Regions from separate parts of the Blautia sp. 1001283B150304_161114_C9 genome, predicted to be linked through region 1. Evidence: predicted binding sites of a transcription regulator. Region 1 holds the regulator's gene; each other region holds the start of a gene.
The links. The regulator HrcA, encoded in region 1, represses chaperone genes, less so after heat shock. The targets are predictions, from matches to a motif close to TGTTAGCACTCNNNNNNNNNGAGTGCTAACA.
Positions count from the first base shown of each region.

Region 1 (7,881 bases):
TATCTGCTACCTGAGAATCTGTCATCTCTTCTGCATTTGCAGTCTGAGACAGTAAATCTTTCAGTGCGTTCAGGTCTGCTTCTACAGCAGCTTTATCATTAGCATCGATCTTGTCTCCGGCTTCTTTCAGTGCATTCTCAACCTGGAATACCATGGAATCAGCATTGTTTCTTGTATCGATTGCTTCTTTACGTTTCTTATCCTGTGCTTCAAACTCAGCAGCTTCTTTTACTGCCTTGTCGATATCGGAATCAGACATGTTAGAACCAGCTGTGATTGTGATGTGCTGTTCTTTACCTGTTCCAAGATCCTTAGCAGATACATTTACGATACCGTTTGCATCGATATCAAATGTAACTTCAATCTGCGGAACACCACGACGTGCTGGCGGGATTCCGTCCAGACGGAACTGACCAAGGGATTTGTTGTCTTTTGCAAACTGACGCTCACCCTGTACAACGTTGATATCTACTGCTGTCTGGTTGTCTGCTGCTGTTGAGAAAATCTGGCTCTTTCTTGTAGGAATTGTAGTATTTCTCTCAATCAGTCTTGTTGCGATACCACCCATTGTCTCGATGGACAGTGACAGTGGAGTAACATCCAGAAGAAGGATATCACCTGCGCCTGCATCACCTGCAAGTTTACCACCCTGGATAGAAGCACCAAGTGCTACACACTCATCCGGGTTCAGGTTCTTGCTTGGCTCTTTGCCTGTTAACTGTCTTACTTTATCCTGAACAGCCGGGATACGGGAAGATCCACCAACCAGAAGTACCTGGCCAAGTTCAGATGCTGTGATACCTGCATCTGAAAGTGCACGACGTACCGGTTCTGCTGTCATTTCTACTAAGTCATGTGTTAATTCATCGAATTTAGCTCTTGTAAGGTTCATATCGAAGTGTTTCGGGCCTTCTGCTGTAGCTGTGATGAATGGCAGATTGATGTTTGTAGTTGTTGCGGAAGAAAGCTCTTTCTTTGCTTTCTCTGCAGCTTCTTTTAATCTCTGAAGTGCCATCTTATCATTGCTTAAGTCTACGCCTTCTGCTTTCTTAAACTCTGCAAGCATGTAATCTGTAACTTTCTGGTCGAAGTCATCACCACCAAGACGGTTGTTACCTGCTGTGGAAAGTACTTCGATAACGCCGTCACCGATTTCGATTACAGATACATCGAATGTACCGCCACCTAAATCGTATACCATGATCTTCTGTTCTTTTTCATTGTCAAGACCATATGCAAGAGCTGCTGCTGTTGGCTCGTTGATGATACGTTTTACATCAAGACCTGCGATTTTACCGGCATCTTTTGTTGCCTGACGCTGAGCATCATTGAAATATGCAGGAACTGTGATAACTGCTTCTGTAACTTTCTCACCAAGGTATCCTTCTGCATCTTTTTTCAGTTTCTGAAGAATCATAGCGGAAATTTCCTGTGGGGAATATTTCTTGTCGTCGATTGTTACACGATAGTCAGTACCCATCTCTCTTTTAATGGAAGAGATTGTTCTCTCTGCGTTTGTTACTGCCTGACGTTTTGCAGGTTCACCTACAAGACGTTCTCCTGTTTTTGTGAAAGCGACAACTGATGGTGTTGTTCTTGCGCCTTCTGTATTAGCGATAACTGTTGGCTGTCCGCCTTCCATTACGGCTACACAGCTGTTTGTTGTACCTAAGTCAATACCAATGATTTTTCCCATAATCTTGTTCCTCCTGTTTATTTTCAACTAGATTTGATATATTCTATATTTTCATGTAAATTAGTTGGCTACTTTTACCATACTGTGGCGGACTACGAAATCCTTGTAGGTGTAACCCTTCTGGAATTCTTCTACCACAATATTCTCACCGGCTTCTTCATCCTCCACATGCATTACTGCGTTGTGGAAGTTCGGATCAAATTCCTTACCCACTGCTTCAATCGGTTTCACGCCCAGCTCATCTAATGTGGTGATCAGCTGTTTGTAGATCATCTTCATGCCATCTGCAAAAGAATCTCCTTCAGGTGCCTGTGCAAGACCTCTCTCGAAGTTATCCACAACCGGAAGCATTTTCTCAACTATGTCCTTGGCTCCGATGATATACATGCTGGATTTCTCTTTCTCCGTTCTCTTACGGAAGTTATCGAATTCAGCCATGTTTCGTTTCAGCCTGTCTGTAAGTTCTTCAATCTGCTGTTCAAATTTATCTTTTTCTTTTTTCTTCTTGCCGAAGAAAGAAGTTTTTGATTTGCTGTCTTTCTTGTCATCCTGGGAAGCTTCCTCGTCTCCGTCCTCTACCGGGATTTCCTCTGTTTCTGCTTCGCCGTTCTCTACAACTTCAGGTTCATTCTCAACAGTTTCTTCTGTTACCGGAGTATCTGTTGTCTCTTCTTCCTGAGCTGTGTTCTTTGTTTCTTCTGACACTCTCTATTACCGCCTTTCTAACTCTCTTTCTTAATCAGTTCGTCCAGCTGGACTTTCAAAGCCTTCAGGCTGTCAACTACGTTTGCATAATCCATACGCTTGGGACCGATGATACCGATGGTACCATGCATTCCTTTTCCAAGTTCGTAAGTGGCTGTGACTACACTGCAGTCTTTCATGGTCTGCACCGGCATCTCATCACCAATGTACACCTGAATTCCTGTGTTCTCTGTATCAGACATTCTCTCTTTCACCAGGTCTACCAGATCCTGCTTCTCTTCAAATGCTGAAATCAGCTCGCTCGCTTTGCTTGTGTCTGCAAGCTCCGGATACTTGAAAATGTTGGTTGCTCCTGAAGTATATATCTGCATATCGTCTTCGTCTACCTGGATGGTGTCTGCCACTGCATCAAGGACTGTGCCAACCACAGAGCCATGTACACCTGCCTGTTCTTTCAGGCGGGCAATCATTCCCAGGTTGATATCCTGAATGGGCACCCCATTTAAGTTGGTGTTAAGAAGAAGATTTAATTTCAGGATTGTCTGATCGTCCATCTCCTCATCCAGATTGATGATCTGGTTTCGGATGACATTGTTATCACTCACTACTACTGCCACAAGCTGAAGGGGTGTCACACGGGAAAGCTGGATGAATTTAATCTTGCTTCCGCTGTACTGTGGAACAGAGATCATTGTTGCATAGTTGGTATTGGAGGCAAGTACCTTCGCTACCTGTTTCAACATCTTATCCAGTTTGTCGGTTTTCTCGATCATGAGATCTTTGATTTCCTGAACCTCTGATTCCTTTTCTCTCATCAGCTCGTCTACGTAGAGGCGATAACCTTTATCAGAAGGAATTCTTCCGGCTGAGGTGTGGGGCTGTACGATATATCCCATATCTGTCAGGTCTGACATCTCATTCCGGATGGTGGCAGAGCTTACATTTAAATCTGCAAACTTGGAAATGGTCCGGGAACCCACCGGTTCGCCTGTTTCCATGTAGGTTTTGATGATGGCTTTTAGTATTTTCTTTTTACGATCATCTAATTCCTGATCCATGAAGTTCCACTCCTTTACTGCCTTTGTTTTTGGTTTGTTAGCACTCATGTTTTAGGAGTGCTAACACCTTATGCTCATAAGATAGCACTCTTGATTTGGTTTGTCAATATTATTTTGTGAATTTTTTGTTATTTTATGAACAATAGGGGTTATTAAGATTATGTTATAGAAAGGGACGCGGGGAGAAATTATTAATATTGCGTGCGGTTTCGGACGCTAAGAGATACTAAGTCTGCAGAAATCTGCTAAAGGCATGAGCCGGCTTATCAAACTCGCTCCGTCGCAGACTCCGCTCAGACAGGTGATGCAGCCGGCTCATAACGCAGATTTCTGCAGACTAAGTATCTCTAAGCATCCTGCAAATGCACACAATATTAATAATTTCTCCCCGCTGGCTGTTCAGGACGATCATATAGGCGGGGCTCTCGCCTTGGAGGCGAATCGCCTCTTCTATAGCAATCCTCGTAAATAATGCATTTAAGGCAGTTCAGCAGAGTGCAAAAGGCAATGAAGATATCTGACGCAGGATTTCACACTCTGATGGGCTGGATTAAGAAACATTATTTGTCTAAAGTATCCAGGTTCTTTTTCAGGTCGATCATTTTATCGCGGAGTTCGGCGGCCTGTTCAAAGTTGAGGTCTGCGGCTGCGGCACGCATTTGTTTTTCTACCTGGGCGATGAGTTTGGTGAGTTCTTTGCGGGTCATGGACTCTGGGTCTTTCTGGAGTCGGACTTCGGTTTCAGCTACTGCTTTGGATACGGCTATAAGGTCGCGGACTGCTTTTTTGATAGTAGTCGGAGTAATTCCGTGTTCTTTGTTATAGGCTTCCTGGATGGTTCGGCGGCGGTTGGTTTCGGTGATGGCTTTGTGCATGGAATCGGTCATGTTGTCTGCGTACATGATTACATGGCCTTCACTGTTTCGGGCAGCTCGTCCGATGGTCTGGATGAGGGAGGTTTCGGAACGGAGGAAACCTTCTTTGTCTGCATCCAGGATTGCTACCAAGGTGATCTCCGGGATGTCCAGGCCTTCTCGAAGGAGGTTGATTCCTACCAGTACATCAAAGACATCCAGACGCATATCACGGATAATGCGGGCACGTTCTAAGGTATCGATATCGGAATGGAGATAACGGACTCTGATTCCTACTTCTTTCATATATTCTGTCAGGTCTTCTGCCATTCGTTTGGTGAGAGTGGTAATCAGGATTTTGTGTTTCTTTGACACTTCTTTGTTTACTTCTCCGATCAGATCATCGATCTGGCCTTCAATAGGGCGGACTTCTACTTTCGGATCCAGAAGTCCGGTTGGACGGATGATCTGTTCTGCACGGAGAAGTTCATGATCATACTCATATTGTCCCGGAGTGGCAGATACAAACATGACCTGATCCAGTTTGGATTCGAATTCCTCGAAGCTTAAGGGGCGGTTATCTTTGGCTGAAGGAAGCCGGAATCCGTAGTCTACCAGTGTCTGCTTCCTGCTCTGGTCACCGGCGTACATTCCTCCTACCTGAGGTACTGTGATATGAGATTCATCTATAATAAGTAAGAAGTCATCTCCAAAATAGTCCAGCAGTGTGTATGGCGGCTGTCCGGGCTTTAATCCTGACAGATGTCTGGAATAATTTTCGATTCCTGAACAGAATCCGGTTTCTTTCATCATTTCAATGTCGAAATTGGTGCGTTCTGAGATTCGCTGGGCTTCCAGAAGCTTGTCTTCGCTTTTGAAATACTCTACACGTTCTTTTAATTCTTCTTCTATTGCTACAGCTGCTCTCTGGATCTGTTCTGCTGGCACTACATAGTGGGATGCAGGGAAGATGCTGATATGAGAACGCTGGCATTTGATTTCTCCTGTCAGTACATCAATTTCTGAAATACGGTCGATCTCATCTCCGAAAAATTCTACTCTCACAGCTGTATCGGAGCTGTTGGCAGGAAAAATTTCCAAAGTATCTCCACGGACACGGAAGGTGCTTCGGTGGAAGTCCATCTCATTTCTGGTGTACTGAATGTCGATCAGTTCCCGGATTACCTCATCCCGGTCTTTGGTCATTCCCGGACGCAGAGAGATCATCATGTCAAAGAATTCCTGAGGGGAACCCAATCCGTAGATACAAGAAACGGAGGAAATGACCACTACGTCTTTCCGCTCTGACATCGCGGCTGTGGCAGAGAGACGGAGTTTGTCAATCTCGTCATTGATGGAGGAGTCTTTGGCAATATAGGTGTCTGAAGACGGGACATAAGCCTCCGGCTGATAGTAGTCATAATAGGAGACAAAATATTCCACTGCGTTCTCAGGGAAGAATTCTTTCATCTCACCGTAAAGCTGCGCCGCGAGAGTTTTGTTGTGGGCGAGGATGAGGGTTGGTTTGTTTAGCTGGGCGATGACGTTCGCCATGGTAAATGTCTTGCCGGAACCGGTGACACCCAGTAAAGTTTCGAACTGGTTGCCTTCTTTAAAGCCTCTGACCAGACGTTCAATTGCCTGAGGCTGATCTCCAGTTGGCTTGTACTCGGAATGCAATTCAAAATGATCCATAATATTCTCCTGTTTTAATCAAATTTCACTTATCAAAAATTGAAATATGTTTAATATGGTTATATTTTCAGTATATCATCCCATATAAAAAAAGTACAGAGCAAGCGAATACCTGTTCTGTACTTTAACGTGTCGCGTTACTGTTCACTCTGGCTGCCTAAAACCGAACAAATAGTCTTCTCAACTTTTTCTGCATCAACAGGCTTTGCAATATGTCCGTTCATTCCTTTTGCCAGTGCCTTTTTTCTGTCTTCCTCAAAGGCATTGGCTGTCATGGCTATGATTGGAATAGTGGCTTTGTCTTTATCTGACAGTCCGCGGATCATCTCAGTTGCCCTGTAGCCGTCCATGTTCGGCATCTGGATATCCATAAGGATCAGGTCATAGGTGCCTGCCGGTTTCTGTTCTATCCTTGACACACATTGAACTCCATCCTCAACACGGTCAACTATAAGTCCCATATCCTCCAGGATAAACTCTGCGATTTCTGCATTCAGATCATTATCCTCTGCAAGCAAAATATGTTTTCCGCTGATCCTGGTTTCATCCATATCTGAAAATTTTTCCGTAGCCCGTTCATAGTAACTCTTATCAGCAATCCTGTATTCCAGGGTAACTGTAAATTTACTTCCTTCTCCCTGCTTACTTTCTACTTCAATAGTTCCGTACATCATATCAATATACTTCTTTATGATCGGCATTCCCAGACCTGTTCCCGCAATCTTTCCGTCTGTTGTATTTCGTTCCCTGGCAAAAGCCTCAAAGAGAGATGGAAGGAATTCTTCGCTCATTCCGATACCTGTATCAATTACCTGAGTCCGTATCCGCACATAGTCTTTCCTGTCACAGTCAAGCTCTGTGATCCTTATGGTAACTCTTCCCCCTGAAGCTGTATATTTTACCGCATTACTGATCAGATTGAGGAAAATTTCCTTGTTCTTCGTCTCATCGCAGATTACGTGCTCATGCTTGACATCGTATTCCATCTTAAGGTGAATACATTTTTTCTCCGCTTCCGCCTGGAAAATTTTGTAAATTCCCTGATAAATATCTCTGATTTTCACATAATCTTCATCCAGTTCCACCTTACCGCTTTCAATCCGGGCCATGTCCAGCACATTATTGATAATAGACAGAAGCAGATTTCCGGACTGTTCCATCTTCTCCTGATAATCCAGAAGTTTCGGATCAGTCAGTTCCCTTTTTATCAGCTCACTGTATCCCAGCAGGGCATTCATGGGTGTCCGGATATCGTGAGACATATTGAAAAGGAAATCTGATTTGGCGGCATTGGCCTTTTCTGCCTGAATCTGGGCTTTTCTCGCTTGTATCAGCAGATAAACTATAATCCACACAATAATCAAGACCACACTTACAAACCAAATGGAAACTACCCACAGATTATCCTTTATGTATTCTGCCAGAGTAACCTTGCCAGGTGCGTTTTCATATACGCAAAACTGACTGGAAAGTCTGGAATCAGGCAGAGTCTGAATGGTTTTGTTCAGGATATTCATTAATGTTGTGTTTTCCCTGGTGACCGCAAAGCAGGAAGCGCCGGATTTCGTAAGAAAAATACTGCGCATTTTGCTGTCCTCCAGTGTCTTTAATGACTGTCCTGCCTTCGCAACAAAGCAGTCTGCCTCTCCACTTTGAACTGCTTTATCGGCCTCAGCAGATGAGTCATATTCCTTTATTTTCCAGAAAGGATAGTTAAAAGAAATATACCACTTCCCCAGCAGGTTATTCCTGCTCACTGCTACTGTATTCTCTTTATTTTCATCAAACTTCTTAACACCGGTGAGTACTGCAACATTGACTTCAAAAACAGTATTTGACAATATAACATCGTTTTGCTCAGCTTCATATGGAT
Region 1 is NZ_JADPGO010000030.1:30,761-38,641, forward strand. Features, by position in the region: gene dnaK (molecular chaperone DnaK) at 1-1,696, opposite strand, end outside; gene grpE (nucleotide exchange factor GrpE) at 1,757-2,401, opposite strand; gene hrcA (heat-inducible transcriptional repressor HrcA) at 2,419-3,459, opposite strand; gene uvrB (excinuclease ABC subunit UvrB) at 4,020-6,008, opposite strand; gene I4V44_RS13830 (ATP-binding protein) at 6,146-7,881, opposite strand, start outside.

Region 2 (7,881 bases), on a different contig from region 1:
ACGGAGTGAACAGTAACATACTATTTTTATCTGAGCATACTGCGGTATAATTTTATCGTTTATTAAAAATTACATCATTCCCATTCCAGGATTAGCAGCTGGTGCAGGTGTGTCTTCTTTGATAATTGCAACAGCAGATTCTGTTGTAAGTAATGTAGACGCAACGCTTGTAGCATTCTGAAGAGCACTTCTTGTAACCTTTGCAGGATCAAGGATACCTTCGCTTACCATATCTACATATCTTTCATTCAGAGCATCGAAACCGATTCCCGGTTCAGATTCTCTTACTTTGTTGATGATTACGGAACCTTCAAGTCCTGCATTTGCAGAAATGCGGAACAGAGGAGCTTCCAAAGCTTTCAGGATGATATTTGCACCTGTCTTCTCGTCACCTTCCAGAGTTGCTGCAAGTTTTGCAACTTCTTTGGATGCGTGGATGTAAGCAGAGCCGCCACCTGCAATGATACCTTCTTCTACTGCTGCTCTTGTAGCTGCAAGAGCATCTTCCAGACGAAGCTTAGCTTCTTTCATTTCTGTCTCAGTGGAAGCACCAACACGGATAACAGCTACGCCGCCAGCCAGTTTTGCAAGTCTTTCCTGTAATTTTTCTTTATCAAATTCAGATTTTGTTTCTTCAATCTGTCCACGGATCTGAGCAACACGGTTTGCGATTGCATCTTTGTCACCCATACCGTCAACGATAACTGTGTTCTCTTTTGCAACTTTAACAGATTTTGCACGTCCTAACTGCTCCATAGTTGCGTCTTTCAGTTCCAGACCAACTTCTTCGGAGATTACCTGGCCGCCTGTAAGGATTGCGATATCCTGAAGCATTTCTTTTCTTCTGTCACCATATCCCGGAGCTTTGACAGCTACTACCTGGAAGGTTCCTCTTAATTTGTTTACGATCAGAGTTGTAAGAGCTTCACCCTCTACATCTTCAGCAATGATAAGAAGTTTCGCACCAACTTTTACGATCTGCTCCAGTAATGGAAGGATTTCCTGGATGTTGCTGATCTTCTTGTCTGTGATCAGGATATATGGATCTTCCAGATTTGCTTCCATTTTTTCCATATCTGTTGACATATATGCGGATACATATCCACGATCGAACTGCATACCTTCTACAAGGTCAAGTTCTGTGTGCATTGTCTTGGATTCTTCTACTGTGATAACGCCATCTTTGGAAACTTTTTCCATAGCATCTGCTACTAACTGTCCAACAGTCTCATCGCTTGCGGAAATAGATGCAACGTTTGCGATCTGTTTCTTGCCGCTGATTGTCTGGCTCATGTTCTTGATTGCTTCTACAGCTACATCTGTAGCTTTCTTCATTCCTTTTCTGAGGATGATCGGGTTAGCGCCTGCTGCCAGGTTTCTCATTCCTTCGTGAACCATAGCCTGTGCAAGAACAGTAGCTGTTGTTGTACCATCACCTGCTACATCGTTTGTTTTGGAAGCAACTTCTTTGATCAGCTGTGCGCCCATGTTTTCAAATCCGTCTTCCAGTTCAATTTCTTTTGCGATTGTAACACCGTCGTTTGTGATAAGCGGAGCACCGTATGGTTTGTCAAGAACTACGTTTCTTCCTTTCGGTCCTAATGTTACTCTTACTGTATCAGCTAATTTATTTACACCAGCTTCAAGAGCTGCTCTGGCTTCTGCGCCGAATTTAATTTCTTTTGCCATGATAATATGACCTCCTGATTCAAATTTTGATCTCTATGAATTCTTTCTGATACTTAGCCGGTATTTCATGTTACATCCTGTAAATATTATCTTATAAGTATCTTCATTTATGTTTTCTATTTTGATATTGCTTATTTAACAATTGCAAGAATATCATTCTGTTTTACGATAATGTATTCTGTGCCATCCATTTTTACTTCTGTTCCTGAATATTTGGAGTAGATAACTTTATCACCTACAGCTACTTCCATTTTTACTTCTTTGCCGTCAACAACTCCGCCAGGTCCTACAGCTACAACTTCTGCCTGCTGTGGTTTCTCCTGTGCCTGTCCCGGAAGAACGATTCCGGATTTTGTTGTTTCTTCTGCTTCAACCTGTTTTAATACAACTCTGTCACCTAAAGGTACTAATGTCATGATCTATATCCTCCTTTATTCTCCAACTAAAGCTTTCCTGTTACCGTACTCTTTCCGTTATTGCAAAATATCCGGTAACTGTTTCGGCACTCTGTCTAATTCTGCCGATTTTTGCTAGCACTCATTTACTTCGAGTGCTAATCACTGTCCTTATATTATTGAAAATGAGTCGATTTCGCAAGTGCTTTTATCATTATGAAATAATCTATATTCTCTTTTTTACTTATATATTCTCTTTTTTTCTTTTGTTTTCTTAATTTACAAATAATTTTGTCATATCTTCCTTGTCTTTCACACTCAGTTGAATTGTCTTCAAATACATTAATTAAGAGGCTTGCTATAATTCCTGTAACATAATAAAAAGACCGTCCACCATACAGCAGACAGCCTTCTTGCATTCATTATTTATGGAAGCTTCTATATCAGGATTTCTTATTTCTCTGAGCTTTAATCTCTTCCAGTTCATCAAAAATGACTTCATTCAGCACTTTAATGTAGGTTCCTTTCATACCGGAAGATCTGGATTCGATCACACCGGCACTTTCAAACTTCCTCAAAGCGTTTACGATAACAGATCTGGTGATTCCCACGCGGTCTGCGATCTTACTTGCAACCAGGATTCCCTCATCTCCGTCAAGTTCATCAAAAATATGGATGATCGCCTCCAGTTCGGAGAAAGATAAAGTATTAAACGCAGATTTCACTACCTGCTGCTTTCTGTCCTCCTCAGCATTCTCTTCATGAACCGCTCTCATCATCTCAAGCCCTACAACGGTTGTTCCATATTCACTGACAATAATATCTTCAATGTCATATGGTTTCTCATAACGATACATAAATACAGTACCCAGTCGTTCCCCTGCAATATCTATCGGATTAATGATTCCCTGATAACTGCTTGATACATGTTCAAATCCCAGTGTCTGAAGATTTACATTCTCTTTTGTTGACAGGACACCCAGAAATCTCTCGTTTAACAGGGAATCTACATATCCGCCAACCTTGTCCTCGATCAGTTCAGTGATCTCCTCTACTCCCGGGCATAAACTGACACCCAGAACCTTTCCTTTTTTACTGAGAACCAGAATGTTGGAACTCAGTGTCTCCATCAGAACCTGACAGATGTCATTAAATACCACTTTGCTGGAACTGCTGTTATGCAGAAGTTTATTAATTTTTCTTGTTCTATCCAGCAGCTGAACACTCATATTGTCCTCCTTTCACCCTGTACATATCCGAAATCTTTCTGTCATTATTTCATAAATGAGCAGTCACTTTCTTTTGCTCGCAAGAAAGATTCAGACACACATGGTCATTAACATTACTGATACTTTGATTTTACACGTTTTAAAGTCAAATTACAAGACAAATTTTACTATTTTTTTATTTATTTTTGCTTTTCTGAAAATAGATTCCTTTTATAATATTATTCAATAAATATCATCATCAAAAATTCAAAGGATTGAAGACAAAAAGTCAGAAAGTCACTGACTGTAAGACAAAAAACGGAACTGTTGCATTAATGAAATTCATTTTCAACTGCTGCAACAGTCCCATTTATAACATTTACAATCCGTTATTATTCTTTCTCGTCCTTTGCCTCTACATATCCACATGTCTCCTGGCTGCAGACAAGCTTATTCCCCTTTTCCACCATATAGCTTCCACATTTCGGGCATTTCTTTGCTGATGGTTTCTGCCAGGACATGAAATCACAATCCGGATTATCCTCACATCCGTAGTACTTACGTCCTTTTTTGGTTTTCTTAAGCACAATCTCTTTTCCACATTTCGGACATGCCACCCCGATCTTCTCAAAATATGGTTTGGTATTTTTGCATTCCGGAAATCCCGGACATGCAAGGAATCGTCCATGAGGACCATATTTGATCACCATATGTCTGCCACAGTTTTCGCAGATCACATCTGTCACTTCATCCTGAATATCAACCTTTTCAAGTTCTTCCTCTGCAGCATCTACATCCTTCTTCAGATCCGGATAGAAGTTGCTTACTACTGTCTTCCACTTTACAGTTCCTGCTGCCACACAGTCCAGAAGCCCTTCCATAGTCGCAGTGAAGTTTACATCTACAATACTCGGGAAAGCCTGTTTCATAATATTATTGACAACTTCCCCCAACTCTGTAACATACAGGTTCTTCTGTTCTTTTGCAACATAACGGCGGCTGATGATCGTTGTGATCGTCGGCGCATAGGTACTTGGACGTCCGATCCCCAGTTCTTCCATAGTCTTGACCAGAGATGCCTCTGTATAATGTGCAGGCGGCTGCGTGAAATGCTGTTCTGGTTTCAGTTCCTTAAGACTAAGCTTCATTCCTCTTTCAAGACTCTGATTCAGAACATTTCCTTTTTTCTGGTCCTCTTCATCTGTGTATACAGACATAAATCCGTCAAATATGATCTTGGAGGCAGAGACTGTAAAAATATACTGGTCTGCACCAATCTTGACAGATGTTGTTTCGTATTTTGCAGGAGCCATTCTGCTGGCCGCAAAACGTCTCCAGATAAGCTGATACAGTCTGAACTGATCTCTTGAAAGAGATTCCTTCAGTACAGCCGGTGTACGGCTGATGTCTGTAGGACGGATCGCTTCGTGAGCATCCTGGATCTTCTGTCCCTTTTTCACAGCTTTCTCAGACTTTGAAACATAATCCTCTCCGTACTGAGCAGTGATATATTCTCTTGCAGCAGCATCTGCTTCCTCCGAGATTCGGGTGGAATCTGTACGCAGATAAGAGATCACACCTACCGTTCCATTTCCTTTGATATCAATTCCTTCATACAGCTGCTGTGCCAGACGCATTGTCTTCTGTGTGGAAAAGTTTAAGGTCTTGGCTGCTTCCTGCTGTAAGGTACTTGTAGTAAAGGGAAGCGGTGCATTCTTGATCCTCTCGCCTTTCTTTACTTCATTGATCTCATATTCTTTATCTTTCAGAGAGGCCAGAAGTTTATCCATTTCCTCTTTGCTGTGGATATCCATCTTTTTATCTGTTCCATAGAACTTCGCCTGCAGCGGTTTCTTCTCACCCTTCACCTGAAAATCTCCCTCCAGGCTCCAGTATTCTTCCGGAATAAACGCATTGATCTCATCTTCTCTGTCACAGATGATACGAAGCGCAACAGACTGTACGCGCCCCGCACTTAAGCCTCTCTTGACTTTTGCCCAGAGAAGCGGGCTGATGGTATAACCTACCATACGGTCAAGCATACGTCTTGCCTGCTGTGCATCTACCAGATCCATATCCAGGTCTCTGGCCTGTTTGATCGATGATTTTACTGCTGTCTTGGTAATCTCGTTAAAGGTAATCCTGTGCATCTTCTTCGGATCTTCTTTTAATGCCTGCATCAGATGCCAGGAAATTGCCTCTCCCTCGCGGTCAGGGTCAGTTGCAAGATAAATCTTGTCTGCTTTCTTTGCAGCCTTGCGAAGCTTTGCAAGCAGTTCTCCCTTTCCTCTGATCGTTATATATTTGGGTTCAAAATCATGCTCAACATCAATTCCGAACTGACTCTTCGGGAAATCACGGACATGTCCGTTAGAAGCTTCCACATCGTAATTCGCACCGAGAAATTTCTTTATTGTTTTCACTTTTGCAGGTGATTCTACTATCACCAGATATTTCGCCATGCTACCTCTCCTAGTCGTAATCTGTTATTCTTCACAGTGTCCCTGAACGGGCACATTGCCTGACAGCGATATTGTTACATATGAAAATCGCCCTGCGCCGCAGAAACGTGAAGCACAATAATCATAAATCGTCAACTGTCTTTTACATAATAATGTCTCCCGCTCTCTCTTATGAGCCCCCGCAGTGTCAGTTCCACAAGACAGTTGCTTACCTGTGCCGGGGAAAAGCCTGTTTTTCTCACAATGTAGTCGGGATTTTTTGGTCGTAAATCGAGACAACTATACACCATATTCAAATCTCTTGCAAGTCCCAAGTTGTTTTTTTCACCGTTTTGTGTTACTTTTTCCATCGAAATTCCAAGTTCTTCCAGCATAATTTCCGGACAGTATGCAATCCCTGCACCGTCGTAGATCAGCTTATGACAGCCTCTGCTGAGTTCATCTGTCACTGCCCCCGGAATCGCATAGACCATCTTTCCCTGTTCCAGTGCAAATCCCGCAGTGATCAGCGAACCGCTGTTTTCTTTTGCTTCCACTACCAGAACCGCGTCTGACAAAGCACTGATGATCCGGTTTCGCGCCGGGAAATGCCAGGAAACAGGTCCTGAACCCAGTGGACATTCACTGATGATCCCACCATTTTCCCATAAGATCCTCTCATAGAGTTTTCTGTTAGATTTCGGATAGCATACATCAACACCACTTCCAAGCACCGCAAATGTAGGCATCTTTCCTTCCAGTGCGCCTTTATGTCCTTCTGAATCAATGCCAAGTGCCATACCGCTGATAATCTGGACTCCAGCTACACTTAACGCTTTCGCATACCGGAATGCCTGCATCCTTCCATAAGGACTGCACATTCTGGCACCGATCACTGCCACCGTTCTTCTCTTAGGATCAGGAAGTCTGCCTTTTACATAAAGCTTTGCCGGCATAGAGGGATACTGCTTCATTATCTGCGGATATTCCGAATCTGACTTCTCAATACATCGTATCTGATCTGTACTGTATCCTTCTGTGTGATTTCTTTTTACATCAGTTCTTTCCATATAAAATACCTCACTGACCTTTATTTTATGACAGAATCTTTGTCAAATGCCCTGTACGAAAGTGCTTCTCCGATATGATGACCGGCGATCATCTCTTCCCCTTCCATATCCGCAATTGTTCTGGCTACCTTCAGGATTCTGTGATAGGATCTGGCACTGAACGCAATTTTCTCAAAGGCTCTTGCCAGAAGTCGGGATGCGCTGTCTGTAAGAGGGCAGAATTTATCGATCAGACTGCTCTTCAGCTGCCCGTTAAAATTTATTTTCTCATCTTTATACCGTTCTTCCTGGATCTTCTGTACTTTTTCCACTCTTTTTCTGATAGCAGCGGAATTTTCTCCCTTTCTTCCACAGTGAAGCTGTGAAAAAGAAACCGGCGGTACCTCAGTGCTGATATCAATTCTGTCCAGAAGAGGGCGACTGATCTTTCCCATATAATGTGTGATCTCACCTGCTGTACAGGTGCATCTGTTTAAATCCGGATAATAACCGCAGGGACAGGGATTCATCGCTGCACATAACATAAAATCCGCCGGAAAGTTATAAGTTCCGCTTGCTCTGGCTATCTGGATCACTTTATCCTCCATGGGCTGTCGCAGAAGTTCCAGACTTGCTCTGGAAAATTCCGGCATTTCATCCAGAAAGAGTACACCTTTATGCGCAAGAGTGATTTCGCCAGGTCTGGGATTACGCCCGCCTCCTGCAATTGCCTGAGGAGTACTTGTATGATGAGGGCTGCGAAATGGTCGCTCATCGATCAGCGGATGTTCTCTTGAAAGAAGTCCTGCAATACTGTAAATTCTGGTAAGCTCTAGCTTTTCTTCAAAACCAAGCCCAGGCATGATCGTCGGCAGTCTTCTGGCAAGCATGGTTTTGCCCGTTCCCGGAGGTCCGATAAGGAGAAGATTGTGAAATCCGCTTACTGCAATTTCCGCCGCTCTTTTTGCCCCTTCCTGTCCTTCAATGTCTGAAAAATCCATTCCCATATCTGTATTTATAATAGAAGGAATTTCTTCCTGTATTTCCCTCTTCAGATAGGGTTCCGGATTCTTAAGACACTCGACCAGTTCCCGTAAAT
Region 2 is NZ_JADPGO010000026.1:38,996-46,876, reverse strand. Features, by position in the region: gene groL (chaperonin GroEL) at 70-1,689, opposite strand; gene groES (co-chaperone GroES) at 1,821-2,105, opposite strand; gene codY (GTP-sensing pleiotropic transcriptional regulator CodY) at 2,528-3,313, opposite strand; gene topA (type I DNA topoisomerase) at 3,685-5,754, opposite strand; gene dprA (DNA-processing protein DprA) at 5,886-6,803, opposite strand; gene I4V44_RS12960 (YifB family Mg chelatase-like AAA ATPase) at 6,824-7,881, opposite strand, start outside.
Region 2: the regulator HrcA is predicted to act here: its motif matches at 2,218-2,248, upstream of groES (co-chaperone GroES).

Region 3 (7,881 bases), on a different contig from region 1:
AGATACAAGTACAGATATGAAGACCGGTAGAGCAGCAGGAATGTATACAGTAGGTGCGCTATGGGGCTTTCGTGACCGAAAAGAACTGAATGAGAATGGAGCAGATCTTGTCGCTGAGAAACCGACAGATCTGGTAAAAATTTGCGAGGAACATGGAAATGATTAGGTTGGTTGCAAGTGATCTGGATGGGACGTTACTTTTACATAAGGCACAGTCTCTGCCTGAAGAAATTTTTTCGCTGATCAGGCAGTTAGAGGAACTGGGGATTATGTTTGTAGCAGCCAGTGGAAGGCAATATCCGAATATGACAAAGCTGTTTGCGCCTGTTGCTTCAGAGATTTCCTATATTTCGGAGAATGGTGCACTGGCAGTGGATCATGGAGAGGTACTGTATCAGGATTCTTTTGACAGAAAGCTGGCAGGGGAGATTATTTCTGCAATCCTGGAAAAGAAGGATGCCGAGTTTACCTGTTCTGCAAAGGATTACCACTACCTGATGCCGAAGACAAAGAGATTTCATGACCATATGTTATATGAAGTAAAAAATGAATGCAGATTTGTAAACAGTATGGAAGAGATGACGGCTCCTATCATGAAGCTGGCTGTGTTTGAACCGGCCGGCCTTACAGAAGAATCTGTGAAATACTGGATGGACAGATTTGGAAAAGAATGTGTTGTTGTCACTTCGGGAAATGAGTGGATCGATTTTATTCCTTTTGGAACAAACAAGGCAAAAGGAATCAGAGAATATCAGAAAAGATATCATATTTCGCCGGAAGAATGTATTGCGTTCGGAGACGAATATAATGATATAGAGATGCTTAAAGCGGTAAAATATGGCTTTGCCATGGAGCATTCCAAGGAGGGGGTACGGGCAGCTACGTCCTATATGACAAAACAGGTTGAACCGGTCCTTGAGAAGCTGATCCGGGCAAAGGGAAAGATTGAGGAGGTTATTTAAATTGTTTACAGAAGAATGTATTAATACGTTTCTTGAAAATCAGGAGCAGCTTTTTCCACAGGCGGTAGCAGAATCATATGAAGCAGCGGAAGCATTCCTTGAGGATTGCATGGCGCAGGTTGTGGATTCTATTGAAGAAGTGAGAGAATATCTGGAAGAGTCAGGCGCTGATGTGGAAGGAATGTCAGATGAAGAACTGGAAGATGCAAGTGAAGTATTTGCTCTGCCGGATGGAAAATATCTGATAGTAGAAGGATAAAAACTGTTCGGTCAAATTATGGATATCACGTGATATATCGGAGAAATAACTGTAAAACACAGTTCGGTCCCTGAATATTGGAGAAAATTGAACTCTGATACTCAGGGGCTGAAGTTGTTTTAAGGGAGAAAATACAGATTACATTTCCGGAAAATGTGATGCTATAATGCTTTTATACAGAGAAAAACGATGTTGTGGTCTGTGATGGGAATGAAAAGGGCAGACAGACACAGAAGCATCACAGAACTGTAATTATTCAGTACCTTCAGAGCGGCTGCTGAATAATTACAAATCTTATTATAAATGAAAAGGAGGACTACAGATGGAGAGAAAGAGATTTCTTGCAGTTGTAATGACTGTGATGATGGTTATTTCAATGATTCCATCCATGGTTTTTGCGGCAGCTCCGTCAGGAGAATTGGGCGGTAAGCTTAAGATTAAGGGACTGGCAGCTGTAGGCGTAGTAGTGAGTGCAGATTATGCAAAGGTTACACCGGAAGAGGTTACAGATGAAGATTTCACTTTTTCCTGGTCAAGACAGACAGGGGAGAAGGAGTTAACACAGGTAGGTACTGAGAAGACCTATACGATCACTCAGGATGATCTGGGATGCAGACTGGTGCTTGATCTGACCCCTGTAGATGGAAGCGGACTGACAGGTATTCTTACTGCAAAGACGTTAGAGGTAGCTGCAACTGAAGAAGAGGCGAAAGCAGTGGAACAGGAAGCAGAGGATACACAGCAGACAGAAACGGCAGATGGAACAGAGAATGCACAGTTGGAAGAAACGGCAGATGGAACAGAGGAGGCACAGCTGGAAGAAACAGCAGATAATGCAGAAGGCAGTCAGGATTCTGAAAATCAGGATGTAGATAGAACAGAAGATGTACAGCAGAATGCAGGGAATGAACAGGAAGATGACTCTCAGAACACAAAAGGTCAGCCGGAGGAAACAACAGAAGGTACTGATGATTCCCAGATGAAAATTTATACAGAAGATCAGCTGCAGGTGGATGAGAACGGAAATGTGCAGACAGATGGATCAGAGAAAGATCAAAAGACTTACGAAGCGACTGCCACTGTAGAGGACAGCGAAGATCAGATTTGTGATTTTGGAACAGTAAAGAGTGATCTTGAGGATGTGGAAGCACAGTATGTGCAGATTACGAACACCGGAAATGAGAACTTGAATTTTCAGGAGATCAGTCCGGAACATTTTATGGTTCAGGATATTACAGAACCGCTGAGTGCAGGTGAATCTGTAAGCGTATGGATACAGCCGAGGGAAGGGCTGGAACCGGGTGAATATGATGATATGATCACATACCGGACGGAAGAAGGTATTGAGGTTTCTTTTGAAGCGAAGATCGCAGTTGAAGGTGAGGATGATTCATCAGATGACGAAGATCTGAAGCCTTCGGATGAGCCTTCTGCAGAACCGACAGAGACGCCGGATGACAGCGAGGCTCCATCGGCAGGTGACAATGCAGATGCATCTCTTGAGGCACAGTCTCTTGATGTAAATACAGGAAGTCTTAATTTCAGCGATATCGAAGAAAATTATACACAGGCCAATGAGACACTGTCCGTAACCGTAACAAATACAGGGGATGGAACTGTCACTTTAAAGATACCGAAATCAGATTATTTTGAGGTGATGAACGAAGATGGAAGTGAAGCTGTATCAGGAATACAGATTGCAAAAGGTGATTCTCTTATGTTCATGGTACAGCCAAAAACCGGTCTGACGAAGGGTGATTACAGTGATACCCTGATATTTGAAAGTGAAGAGGATTCGGAAGTAGCAGTGCAGGTAACGGCGGAAGTATCTGTAAAAGAGGCAGAACAGGAACAGATCACAGCAGTTCAGGCAGATCCGGAATCTTTCAGTTATGATGATCTGAAGGAAGGTTATGATACTCCTGAGGCGACGACCATTACACTTACCAATACAGGAAATACAACTGTTTCGCTGATGCAGCCATATGCAGAGTATTTTGATATTGGGGAACTTTCGGCATCAGTGCTGGAGCCGGGAGATTCTGCTGCATTTACAGCAGTACCGGTGAACGGTCTGAAAGTCGGCAATTACCTGGACAGTATTCAGATAGCCCAGACCAGTTCGGAAGGACAGGAGGATGTATTGACAACAATCAAAGCTTCTGCGACTGTTTCGGAAGTGAAAAAGATTTATAAATTATCCGTAACACCGGAAGAACTGAATTTTGGAAAAGCAAAAGAAGGATATAGTGAGGCACCGGAAGCGCAGAAAGTTACAGTGACGAATGAGGGGAATACAAATGTAACTTTAAATGCACCGTCAGGTAAAAACTTTAAAATCGGGAAACTTTCAGCCACAGAGCTTGCACCGGGGGAGAGCTGTACATTTAAAATCCGCCCGAAGGAGGGTTTAAAGGCCGGCTCCTATACAGAGTCAGTTGTGATTGATAATAAACAGCAGATCAGTGCAGAAGTGAAAGTTCAGTTTACGGTTAAAGCTGCCCGCAAGGCGAAAATTGCAGATCCGACAGATAATAAGATTACAGGAATCAGTTCAGATGGATACACAACACAGTCAAAGATTACATTTACAGCAGTCGGAGCGGGTATGGACAATGAAAGTCCGGGAAAGGGAGATGTCCGCTATGTACCGTATAACTGGAAAGTGATCAATACAAATAGCTGGAGCAGTGCACCTTATACTGCTGCATTTGGAATTACGAAGGCCGGAACCTACACATTGACAGTTACATTTGACCGTCAGAAGTATAATGGAAGTGAATGGAAGAATACAGGGGAGCAGGATACTAAACAGGTGAATTTCAGTATTACACAGGCGCAGACTGTAACTGCAACTCCGACTCCACAGCCGAATGGAGCAACTGCGAAATCAGCGGTAAAGACAGGAGATACGACTAATATCACACCGTTTGTGATTATTCTGGCGATTGCAGCAGGATGTATTGTGGGAGTTGTGGTATACAAAAGACGAAAGAAATAAGAGTTATCTGAAGAAAAAATACAGGGGAATATGTAAAATATAAAATTATTAGCACTCATTTTTGGTGAGTGCTAATTTTTTCTTGACTTTTGGAATAAATGGTATTACTATATCTTTCAGAGAAGCAACTTACAGGAGTCAAAAGCTATTTCAAAGGATAAACAGGAGAGGATAGTTTTGGCTTCGGAGGCAGAGCAGATAAGAATGCAGTATATTGACAGATAAAGTTGCGGCAAATGATTAAAAACAAAAAGGAGTGTGGACAGCATGGCTGTAAAACATGGAAATTTATCAATTAACAGTGAAAATATTTTCCCAATCATCAAGAAATGGTTATATTCCGATCATGATATTTTTGTAAGAGAGCTGGTCTCCAACGGATGTGATGCGATCACTAAACTGAAAAAACTGGAAGTAATGGGAGAATATACTTTTCCGGAAGGATACAAACCGGAGATTCAGGTAATTGTTAATCCCGATGAGAAAACTCTGAAATTCATCGATAATGGTATTGGCATGACTGCTGATGAAGTAGAGAAATACATTACCCAGATTGCTTTTTCAGGTGCAACTCAGTTTCTTGAGAAATATAAAGACAAAACTACAGATGATCAGATGATCGGTCATTTTGGACTTGGATTTTATTCTGCATTTATGGTGGCGGATGAAGTGCATATTGATACACTTTCCTATACAGAAGGTGCACAGCCTGTACACTGGTCCTGCGATGGTGGAACAGAATATGATATCCAGGAAGGTAACAAGAATACGATTGGTACAGAAATCACCCTGTTCCTGAATGAAGACTGCCTGGAATTTGCAAACGAGTACCGTATGCGTGAGATTCTTGAGAAATACTGTTCCTTCATGCCGGTTCATATTTACCTTTCCAAAGCAAATGCACCTCAGGAATATGAGACAATTGATGAATCTGAGTTAAGAGACGATGATGTAGTTGTTGAACATATTCATGAGGAAGCAAAGACAGAAGAAAAAGAAAATGATAAAGGTGAAAAGGAAGTTGTTGAAATTTCTCCTGCAAAGGATAAAGTAAAGATCAATAAACGTCCGGTTTCCATCAGTGATATTAATCCGCTCTGGATGAAGCATCCGAATGAATGTACAGATGATGAATACAAGGAATTCTACCGCAAGGTATTTATGGATTATAAGGAACCGTTATTCTGGATACATCTGAATATGGATTATCCGTTTAATTTAAAAGGTATCCTGTACTTCCCGAAGATCAATACAGAGTATGATTCCATTGAAGGAACGATCAAACTTTATAACAATCAGGTATTTATCGCAGATAATATCAAGGAAGTAATTCCTGAATTCCTGCTTCTTCTGAAAGGTGTGATCGATTGTCCGGATCTTCCATTGAACGTGTCACGAAGTGCATTGCAGAATGACGGATTTGTACAGAAGATTTCTGAATACATTTCCAAAAAAGTGGCAGATAAGCTTACCGGAATGTGCAAGACTGACAGAGAATCTTATGAGAAATACTGGGATGATATCAGCCCGTTTATTAAATATGGCTGTATTAAAGATGCTAAGTTTGCAGAGAAAATGGGAGATTATGTACTCTTTAAGAATCTTGATGGCAAATATCTCACATTAAAGGACTGCATTGAAGAGAATAAAAAAGAAACAGAAGAAACTGAGGCTCAGACAGAAGAAAAGAAAGAAGATGCAGCAGAGTCTGAAAACAAAGACAATGCGGAAGCGAAAGAACCTGAGAAGACAGTAATTTTCTATGTAACTGATGAAGTTCAGCAGAGTCAGTATATCAATATGTTTAAGGAAGCAGGAAAAGATGCCGTTATCCTGAAACATAATATTGACAGTGCATTTATTTCCAGTCTTGAGCAGAAACATCAGGAAGTACAGTTTAAGCGTATTGATGCGGATCTGACCGAAGAAATGAAGGGTGAGGGTACTGCCGATGAAGAAACTGTCAAAGCACTGACAGAACTTTTCCGCAAGAGCCTTAATAAAGATAAACTGGAAGTACATGTTGAGAATCTGAAAAATGAAAATGTATCAGCAATGATGACTCTTTCCGAAGAGAGCCGCCGTATGCAGGATATGATGAAGATGTATAATATGTATGGAATGGATCCGAATATGTTTGGCGGACAGGAAACACTGGTTCTGAATGCGAATCATCCATTGGTTAAATATCTGGCAGAGAATCAGGAATCTGACAAGGCTCCGCTTATCTGTGAACAGTTGTATGACCTTGCGATGATGAGCCATAAACAGCTTTCACCGGACGAAATGACCAGATTTGTTCAGAGAAGCAATGAAATTTTGCTGATGATTGCAAAATAAGATAGAAAGCAGGCAATTTGCCGGCAGATCAATGAGAGGACAGATACGCCTGTCAGAATAGCAGAATATCAAATAAGGAGCGGAGAATAACTTTTGCTCCTTATTTTTGTGGAAAACAATTACATTGGTATTGACAAATGTCTTATGAATTCCTATTATTAAGTTGCCGATATTTTAATGAATATGCCGAATCCGCAGAAGATATAACGGGTTACAGAGAATAGTGACTGCAATGGTGCTTCCGGGCAGCCAATATCGTGACTTTCATTTACTTATAGAGAAATGTGTGTAAATAAATGAGATATCCAAATCTGTAAAAACACAGATTATGGAAGTTACAGGAGGAACGATGTATGAGTGCAGTTTATGGAGTTATTAGAAAATTGGGTGCAACATCAAAGTATAAAGGATATTATTATGTTGTGGATGCAGTAGAAATGGCACAGAAAATTTATGAGCGACCGGTAAAAGTCACCAAAGATATTTATCCGGTCATTGCAAGAAAATATAAATCAACGCCGTCTAATGTAGAACACAACATAAGAACACTGGTAAACTTATGTTGGATGAATCATAAGGATACACTGGAAGAAATGGCAGGATGTACAATGGCAGATAAACCGACGAACAGTGAGTTTATAGATATTCTGGTCTATTATCTGCGTTATTCGGATAAAGACTGATAACAGAATCTACTCATAATTTCTCACAGGGAATGTGATGACTGGAGAGAAAAACAGTCATGGAATCATCCCAGAGATGTTCCAGACGTTTATCCGGACTGAATGAAGTATAAGAAACACCTGTTGTACATAAAAGGGACTGGTTCTTGTACCGGATATTCAGATAAAAGCTTTGCACAGGAATATCTGCAATATGCCGTTCATTTTTTAACAACGACTGTGTCTGATCATGAGAAAGTTCAAATACAATCCTGAAATTCAAAGGTGTGCGTCTGCCGCGTATGATAGAAAAACAATAAGGTTTTACATCATGCCAGAGGGAATATTCTGTGGAATTCTCCTCAAAAGCAGCCTTTGTGTCAGTATCAAAGAAATCGTAATGAAGTTTTCCGTTTATGGTAAAAGTGTTGAAGGTTGTCACAGATGCCTCGACAAGAGAAAAACGGTCAAATACCTCACCGATCAGGAGTTTATTCATAAAATCTTTTACATCAGTAATTTTTAAAGCAAGCATACAACACCTCTCTGATAACATGATTTACAGCTGTTCAGAATTAAAAAAATACTTCTGGATTGCTGCATATTTCTGAACATATTTTGTGGATTAGGCAGCGCTTCCTGCACTTTGCGGGAAGC
Region 3 is NZ_JADPGO010000005.1:21,967-29,847, reverse strand. Features, by position in the region: gene I4V44_RS03895 (HAD family hydrolase) at 1-166, shown strand, start outside; gene I4V44_RS03890 (HAD family hydrolase) at 159-962, shown strand; gene I4V44_RS03885 (glyoxalase) at 964-1,221, shown strand; gene I4V44_RS17530 (COG1470 family protein) at 1,544-4,222, shown strand; gene htpG (molecular chaperone HtpG) at 4,490-6,562, shown strand; gene I4V44_RS03870 (sporulation initiation factor Spo0A C-terminal domain-containing protein) at 6,916-7,245, shown strand; gene I4V44_RS03865 (DUF5721 family protein) at 7,259-7,759, opposite strand.
Region 3: the regulator HrcA is predicted to act here: its motif matches at 4,269-4,299, upstream of htpG (molecular chaperone HtpG).